2 regions of the Sporomusa termitida genome follow, and region 1 is predicted to be linked to the other one. Evidence: riboswitches for the same ligand, from Rfam matches in the RefSeq annotation. Region 1 holds a riboswitch; the other holds the start of a gene.
What was found. A riboswitch is a leader RNA that binds a small molecule or an ion and turns the genes downstream of it on or off. The one in region 1 is predicted to bind cyclic di-GMP.
Positions count from the first base shown of each region.

Region 2: it holds a riboswitch for cyclic di-GMP, as region 1 does, so the genes downstream of both, gspE (type II secretion system ATPase GspE) here and SPTER_RS05065 (S-layer protein) in region 1, are expected to answer to the same signal.

Region 1 is NZ_CP036259.1:1,124,720-1,129,060, forward strand. Features, by position in the region: gene SPTER_RS05055 (DUF47 domain-containing protein) at 279-914, shown strand; gene SPTER_RS05060 (sulfite exporter TauE/SafE family protein) at 1,068-1,958, shown strand; cyclic di-GMP riboswitch class I at 2,245-2,328, shown strand; gene SPTER_RS05065 (S-layer protein) at 2,505-3,659, shown strand; gene SPTER_RS05070 (nucleotide sugar dehydrogenase) at 3,684-4,341, shown strand, end outside.
Region 2 is NZ_CP036259.1:1,803,217-1,807,557, forward strand. Features, by position in the region: gene SPTER_RS08095 (YqeG family HAD IIIA-type phosphatase) at 1-327, shown strand, start outside; gene SPTER_RS08100 (carbon-nitrogen family hydrolase) at 338-1,117, shown strand; gene SPTER_RS08105 (shikimate dehydrogenase) at 1,149-2,015, shown strand; cyclic di-GMP riboswitch class II at 2,155-2,237, shown strand; gene gspE (type II secretion system ATPase GspE) at 2,341-4,017, shown strand; gene SPTER_RS08115 (type IV pilus twitching motility protein PilT) at 4,072-4,341, shown strand, end outside.

The DNA of each region.
Region 1 (4,341 bases):
ACCTGCCAAAATGTATTACGCCGGACAGGCAGTCAATTTAATAAAGAATAAGTTGATTGTGCGTGTGATTGGATGTTATAAGAGCAAGGGCGCATTCCATTATTTGATGAAAACGATGGGATGCGCTCTTTAGCGCCGAATGTTGCGATCCTTCCAGCGTCAGCCTGCAGGATATCTACATCTACAAAGCGAACAGCACAAACAGCGGTATCATCTTACAATCAGCCGGTTTGCAACTGAGGTGCCGGCCTGTCTAGACCATAAGGGGGAAAGTGTAAATGGGATTGCCTTTTAAACTCAAGTCCAAAGAAGAGAAGTATTGCCGGCACCTGCGGGAAAATACAAAGGAAATAAAAAATGCCACAGCTATCCTGTTTGAGGCCCTGGATAACCCGCTGGCTGTTGCGGACATAATGAGCCGCATGGATGCAGTGGAAGAACAGGCGGATAAAGTGACTGGCCGTATTATGGCATTACTGGAAAAAGCATTTGTCACCCCCTTTGACCGTGAGGACATTTACACCCTGGCGCAAAAGCTGGATGATATCGTTGACCATATCAAGGAAACGGTGGAATGTCTGGCGTTGTACAATGTCGGTCCTGCTCCTGCCGGTGCCATGGAACTGGCGGTTTTAATCGCCAAGGCCGGCCGGCAGCTGGATAAGGCGATGGGACAACTGCCCAAACTTAAGTCCCAGCGCGACAAAATTGAAGCAAGATGCAAGCGGATTGCCGGGCTTGAAGAGCAGGGAGACAAAATTTACCGGCAGGAAATGGTGAGACTGTTTGGTCAGGTCAAAGATCCGATTGAACTGATAAAGTGGAAAGAAATTTTATTACATCTGGAAGATACACTTGATCTCTGTGAGAAAGTAAGCAAGCTCATTCAAGGCATCATCCTGAAATATGCCTAATTGGCAATGCAACGCTCCCAGGTTCCTTTCTGTATACAATACATAGGCCGGCTTTGTTTTGTTTTTGGCGAGGACAGGTGTATGATAAAGTAAGGTTGCCGGGTATTTCGGCAGCACCGGGAGGTGTTCGCAATCCCTGGTTTCACGGAGCATATGCATCCAGGCTGGCCGGGCCTGATTTTGCTTGGCTATCTTATCGGCATAATAACAGGCCTGTTTGGCATTGGCGGCGGCTTTTTATTAACCCCGTCTTTAAAAATAATATTTCATGTTTCCTATCCTGTGGCTATCGGCAGCAGTTTGCTGCAGATTTTTTGCACGTCTTTGTTTTCTGCCTATAAACACTGGCAGCATAAAAAACTTGATACCAAAATGGGTGCCCTTACCGCGGCAGGCAGTCTGATTGGGGCTGAAGGCGGTGTCCGGCTGCTGCGGTTTTTTACTGCGCAACAACCGGTCGCGCTTGGCGGACAGTCTGTGCTGCTAGCAGATTTAATAATCAGTCTGGGGTTTCTTATGTTTTTGCTTCCCACAGCTGTATTTATGTACAGGGAGGCCTGCGCGAGCCGGCAGCGCGGAACTGATGAACCGCAGAGCGAGCTGTGGAATTGTATTAAGAACTGCCAGTGGCCGCCATTAGCGGCATTTGAGCAGTCCCATATACTGAGCTTAAGTATTTGGATGCCGATCCTGCTCAGCCTGTCAGTCGGGCTGCTTACCGGTCTGCTGGGCATTGGGGGCGGGTTTATCAGCTTCCCGCTGTTAGTTTATTGTTTGGGTATGCCGACTAAAACTGCCGTCGGCACAAGTACTCTCCAGGTCCTGGCAGCAAGCGGCTATGGTGCCTTTCGTTATATACAGGCTGGAAATGTGGATTTCCTGCTGGTTTTGCTTATGCTGCTTGGCTCAACGCTGGGAGTCCGTACCGGGGTAAGGTTGTCCCGGCGAATCAACGCCTGTGATACCCGTACCTATTTTTCCGGGTTATTGGTAGTGGCTGTTTTGTTGATTGTGTATGATTTACTTAAATGCTTTATACGGTAATAATCTGCAAACAAAGATAAGAGATATTTAAGGGCCGGTTAAGCACAGGTTTTTGTGCTTAACCGGCCCTTATCTGGCTCAGTGTAAGGAGTGGCGGCAGCCAGCACACACTCACCCTATGTCCTGCTGCGCAAGGTGTTAAAATAATTGTGAGTAAAATTAAAAAAAATATTAACAAAAATTACAAGTTAGATAATATGATTTTTTATATAATAAAACTTGAAAATTATCTTGTAGTGATGATAAAATACTAATAATTAAGCTTTAAGTGTAGTTAACTAAATTTAATAATCTTATGCAAACTTATTGAAAGATAAGGACGCAAAGCTATGGGTCTACGTACTTTGTATATGACTGCCAGGTTGCACCTGCAACCTGGCAGTCATTTTGTCTGTAGTTTTTAATAAAGAATATTGTTAACGAATCCGAATTTAAAAATATTGAATTGCAAATTGAAAAGAAGTGAATCGAACCGTTGACAACTGCGGTATGGCAATAAAGGGATTACCGATTGACTAAATCATTATCAGGGCGGTGAAGTAACCTGTGAAAAAGTTGGTAAGCGTACTGTTGGCAATAACCGCGTTAGCCGGTGTATTTACAGGCAATCCAGGCAGTGATAAGCCGGCAGGAAGGGTATATGCGGCCAAGGCTGTAGCTGAACAAACTGATTTTGCCTATGGGCGGGCCCCGCTGACAGCAAGCAGCATAGCCGCTGCAGCTGCCACCGGCAATAATAAAGAAGACAATACCGGTATTGGCCAACAGGAGAACCCGCATCCTGGTGATATTGACCCGGCAACCTATGCCAGTCTGATCGATGAACTAATGCAGATAGGCCACCGGCGCAGTCATCCGGATCACAAGATGAATATTGACGGTGAAATTCGATTGCATTATGCGCAAAACAGCGGCCCCGGCCGCTGGGACCGGGATGCCGCCGGCATACGGACCCGTCTGGGCTTTAATGCTGATATCTTTCGGGATTGGCGGGCCTATGGCCTGCTGGACGGGCAAAAGAGTATAAGCAATTATAATAATAGATTGAGTCTTGCCCGCCTGTATGTAACGGGAACAATCGGCACAACGGCGCTGCGAGCGGGCTCTTTCGGTTATCTGATGGCGGAAGGCAATGTGTATGACAGTGGATTTGACGGTGCCCGTCTTGACTTTGGCGGACCTGTGAAATATACGCTGAGCTATGGTGAGACTAATGACACAATAAAAACCTATGTGGCCACTGCCCGTTATCAGGATTTTGATTACAATCTGGAGGCCGGTGTGTACCATTATCAGACAGATAGCAGCATTCGCCGGCAAACCACAATCCGCACGCTGAGCGGCAACTATAATTTCAGTAATTTTGGCCTGGGAGCCATGGTTTTGGATTCCAGCGTGAAAGATAACCGGGGTGAGGGTATTGGCTATGTATTCAGTCTTAACTACGGTGATCTGAAAACCTGGCGGCCAGGCACCTATAGAATATTTTATAAATATTACAATCAGCCGCAGGGTACGTATATTGCCCATCAGATGAACGGCAGAGGCAATTCGATGCAGGGCTTTAAGGGCCAGGGCGCAGGCCTTAACTATACCTTGGCCGAAAACCTTGTCGGCGGTATTGAATACTACGATCTGACAGACAAGATAAGCGGGGAAAAGGGCGAAACCTGGTGGAGCCACATCACACATTATTTTTAACTAGTAAGCAGGTGAATTGCGGCAATGAGAAGCATAGAGGGCATTCTTGCCCAACAAGACTATCTGGCTGTTGTCGGCCTGGGCTATGTTGGCCTGCCGCTGGCTGTTGCCTTTGCCGACAAGGTTAAAACGCTGGGCTTTGATAGTAATCAGGAAAAAATTCATATTTACCAACAAGGGGTTGATCCTACCCGGGAAATCGGCGATGAAAAAATCAGCAGCACTACCCTGGAATTTACCACAGATCCGGTAAGGCTAAAAGAGGCCAGGGTGATTATTGTGGCTGTGCCAACACCGGTAAATGGCGATAAAACACCCAATCTGGCGCCTGTTATCAATGCCAGCAAAATAATTGGCCAAAATTTATCACCGGGCAGTATTGTTGTTTTTGAGTCCACTGTGTACCCGGGTGTTACCGAAGATGTCTGTATACCAGTACTGGAAAAAGAATCAGGCCTAATATGCGGTAAGGATTTTAAGGCGGGTTATTCACCCGAACGGATCAATCCGGGAGACCGGGTGCATAAGCTGGAAAATATCTGCAAAATCGTGGCCGGTATCGACACGGAGACCGCAGAGGCCATTACGGCTGTCTATGAGCTGATTATTCAGGCCGGTGTTTATAAAGCACCGAGCATTAAAGTGGCTGAAGCGGCCAAACTGGCTGAGAATGCCCAGCGGG
Region 2 (4,341 bases), 680 kb from region 1:
CATGAGCTAAAAGTCTGTCTGCTGTCAAACAATGGCAATAAGAGGGTAAAGGCTATTGCTGACCAATGTGGCGCCCCCTTTGTGGCCCGGGCTTTAAAACCGGCCCGGACCGGTTTCCGGCAGGCTGTACATACGCTGGGGCTGACTCCGGCTGAGGTTGCCGTGGTCGGCGACCAGCTATTTACCGATATGCTGGGCGGTAACCGGCTTGGTTTATTCACAATCTGGGTGCAGCCGCTGGCGTCGCAGGAATTTATCGGCACTAAGATTACCCGGCAGTTTGAAAAACTGGCCATCCGCCTGTTGCGGGCCAGCGGGCGTCTATAGGAGGGTATTGATGAAGATCGCAATGCTGCAAATGGAGATCGTGGCCGGTGATGTGGCAGGCAATAAAAACAAAGGCCTCGCACTTGTTGAAGAGGCTGCTGATAAAGCCGATGTCATTATCTTGCCGGAGATATGGACAACCGGCTATGCTCTTAAAAATGTGGCTCAGGCTGCTGAACATATCGACGGGCCGCTGATGACCCAATTGGCCGGGATTGCCCGCAAACATCACGTAAACATCATTGCCGGCTCTGTTCCCGTCAGTCGTAATGGCCGGACCTATAACACCACAATGGTAATAGACCGGCAGGGCACTATCATTAACAGCTATGAGAAGGTACACCTGTTCAGTATGTATGGCGAAGAGCATTTTTTTGCCCCCGGCACTAAACTTGGGCTGCTGTCACTGGACAAGATGACGGCCGGAGTGGCAATTTGCTATGATCTCAGGTTTCCCGAATTATTCCGCTCACTGGCATTGCAGGGGGCTCAGGCTGTGTTTGTGCCGGCCGGATGGCCGGCGGCCCGGGGCCACCACTGGCGGACCTTGGTCCAGGCCCGGGCGATTGAAAACCACCTGTATATCTGTGCCGTAAACTGTGTGGGTGAGCATAAAGGCAGCCCTTTTTACGGACATTCGCTGCTTGTTGATCCGGAAGGAGTGATCATCGCCGAAGGGGATGACCGGGAAACAATTATTTATGGTGAAATCGATCCGGCCCGGGTGGCCGGGGCCCGCAAGGATATGCTGACTTTTGCCGACCGCCGGCCTGATCTTTATTCCTGTTAAAAGGGCATAGGGCCGGAGTAAAGGAGAAATTATGATCATAACGACTAAAACACAAAAAGTTGGATTACTGGGCTGGCCGCTCAGTCATTCCCTGTCCCCGGCCATGCACAATGCGGCCTTTGCGGCCAGCGGTCTTGACTATGTCTATCTGCCGCTGCCCACACCACCGGCGTTGCTGCCCCAGGCGGTAACCGGGTTAGCGGCCCTGGGCTTTAGCGGCGTTAATGTCACTATCCCGCACAAAGTGGCTATTATTGACTGCCTTGATGACCTTGATGACAGTGCCCGCCTGGCAGGGGCGGTGAATACGGTCGTTATCAGCGCCGGCCGGCTGATTGGCTATAACACCGATGCCGGCGGCTACATCGGCTCACTGCTGTCAGCCGGGGTTGCTGTCAAGGCGAAACATGCTGTTGTTTTGGGGGCAGGCGGGGCCGCCCGGGCTGTAGTGGCCGGTTTGGTTGAAGGCGGCATTGCTGCCGTCGGTATTGGCGCCCGGGATACGGCCAGGGCAGCCGCGGTTGCCGGGCTATTTGCCGGCACCGGGACACCGGTGAACAGCAGCGGCTGGGACTCAGCGGCATTTGCAGAAACAGTGGCTAAGGCCGATATTATTGTCAACACCACCCCCTTAGGCATGTATCCGGACAGTGCAAGCCAGCCGCCGCTGGCCTGGGCGCATATTAAGCCGACAGCAGTGATCTCCGATCTTGTCTACAATCCGCTGCAAACCGGTTTTTTGGCCGAAGCCAGCCGGCGTGGCCATACTGTGGTTACCGGCGAGGGGATGCTGCTGGAACAGGGGGCGCTTGCTTTTCAACTGTGGACAGGGGTTCCGGCGCCGCTGCCGGTTATGCGCCAGGCCTTACTGGCAGGATTAAGCGGTAATCCATCTTGACAATGAGAGTCATTATCAATTATACTTTTTATAGCTGTTTAAATTTATTAAAGTTTATATAACCTTAACAAAAAAATGCAGGAATTGTAAATTGTCAGGCGAATATACTTTAATAAAAAATCTGCAACCTTGTTGTTATCAGCATAACGGAGCAATGAATTCTGGTCTGTATTTGGGCACTTAGACCAGGGGGAGCGAGTAGTGCAACCGGCCGCAAAAATAGTTATATTTTGCTTGGCCGGTTGTTTTCATTTTTTCCTACACCACCTCAGCCACTGGGAGCAAAATTAGTTTTTTGCGGACTATAAAATAATGGAGCGCATATATGTTAAACAACCGCAAACGGTTAGGTGATCTGCTGATTGAAGCCGGCCTGATCTCCCGGGAGCAACTGGACAAAGCCCTGACTGTGCAAAAGCAAACCGGCGAGCGGCTGGGGAAGGTCCTCATTAATCTGGGTTACATAACAGAAAACAATATTATCGAGGTCCTGGAATTTCAGCTCGGTGTGCCGCATGTGGAGCTTGCCGGTATGGCTCTGGCCCGCGAAATTGTGGCGACCATTCCGGTTGCTTTGGCTGAACGCTATCAGATTATCCCGGTAAAAAAAGAGGGGCATAGACTTACACTGGCAATGGTTGATCCGACTAATTTTTTTGCCATTGACGATGTCCGGATGGCATCCGGGTGTGAGGTCGAACCGGTTATTGCTGCGGAGCGGGAGATTATGCGGGCCATCAGTCAATACTATGGGGTTAATGACTTAGTCGAAAAAGCAGTTAATCAGTTAAAGCCGGATGAAGCTGCGCCTATGGCCCAGGTCCAAACCGCTGATGACGCGCCGATTATCGGCATCGTTAACTCGCTGTTCAGCCAGGCGGTGCGGGAACGGGCCAGCGATATCCACCTGGAACCGCAGGAAAAAACACTGCGGGTCCGGTTCCGGATTGACGGGGTGCTCCGGGAAGTGGCGTCCTTTACCCGCGATATCCAGGCCGCCATTGTGTCCCGGATCAAGATTACCGGCGGCATGGATATCTCCGAAAGGCGCCTGCCCCAGGATGGCCGGATCAAGATTACCGAAGCCGGCCGTGATATTGATATCCGGGTATCGACCTTGCCGACCATTCTGGGCGAAAAGGTGGTTATGCGGATTCTCGACAAGCAGACTGTCATCCTGGATGTCGGCAAGCTGGGGTTTGCCCCTGATAACCTGCAGACCTTCCGCCGCCTGTACACCCAGGCTTACGGCATGATTCTGGTCACCGGCCCAACCGGATCAGGCAAAACGACAACCCTCTACTCAACCCTGGGAGAAATTAACACCATCAGCAAGAATACAATTACGGTGGAAGATCCTGTTGAATACCGTTTGGACGGTATCAACCAGGTCCAGGTCAATCCCCGGGCCGGCCTGACCTTTGCCCTGGGCTTGCGGTCTATATTGCGTCAGGACCCGAATATTGTGATGGTCGGCGAAATCCGGGACACGGAAACCGCCGATATCGCTATTCGGGCGGCGCTGACCGGTCATCTGGTGTTAAGCACCCTGCATACCAACGATGCCCCGGGGGCGATTACGCGGCTGATCGATATGGGGGTCGAGCCTTTTCTGGCCGCTTCCTCCATCCTGGGCGTACTGGCCCAGCGTTTAGTCCGGTGCATCTGCCCGGAATGCAAAACCAGCTATACACCGGCGGCTGACTCCCTGGAACGGCTGTTTCTCGGCCTGGCCCCGGACCAGCCCTTATGCCTGCAGCGGGGCACAGGCTGCGCAGCCTGCGGCTTTACCGGCTACAAGGGCCGGATGGGGATTCATGAGGTCATGCCGGTGACATCAGTCATCAGAGAATTGATTACCAGGCGGGCCTCGGCCGATGAAATTGCGCTGGCCGCCAAAAGCCAGGGGATGCTGTCGATGCGTCAGGATGGGATCGGGAAAGCGCTGGCCGGCCTCACCACGGTGGAAGAGGTCATGCGGGTGGCCTATGCCGGTCTGTAGCGCGGTTACTTCAAATGTAAGCAGTCATTGCCGTAGATAATGGAGGATACCTTGATGATGGAAGCACTACTGAGGGCCGCAGTTGAGAAACGAGCCTCTGATGTACATATTACAGTCGGCGTACCGCCCGTGCTGCGCCTTAATGGCAGCCTGGTCCGGACTGATGCGGCACCGTTAACGGTGCAGGATACCCGGACAATGCTGGAGGCCATTGCCTCGCCGGAACAGCAGGAGAAATTCTGGCAGACCGGTGAGCTTGATTTTTCCTTTGCCATCCCCGGCCTGAGCCGGTTCCGGGTAAACGCATTCCGGCAGCGGGGCTCG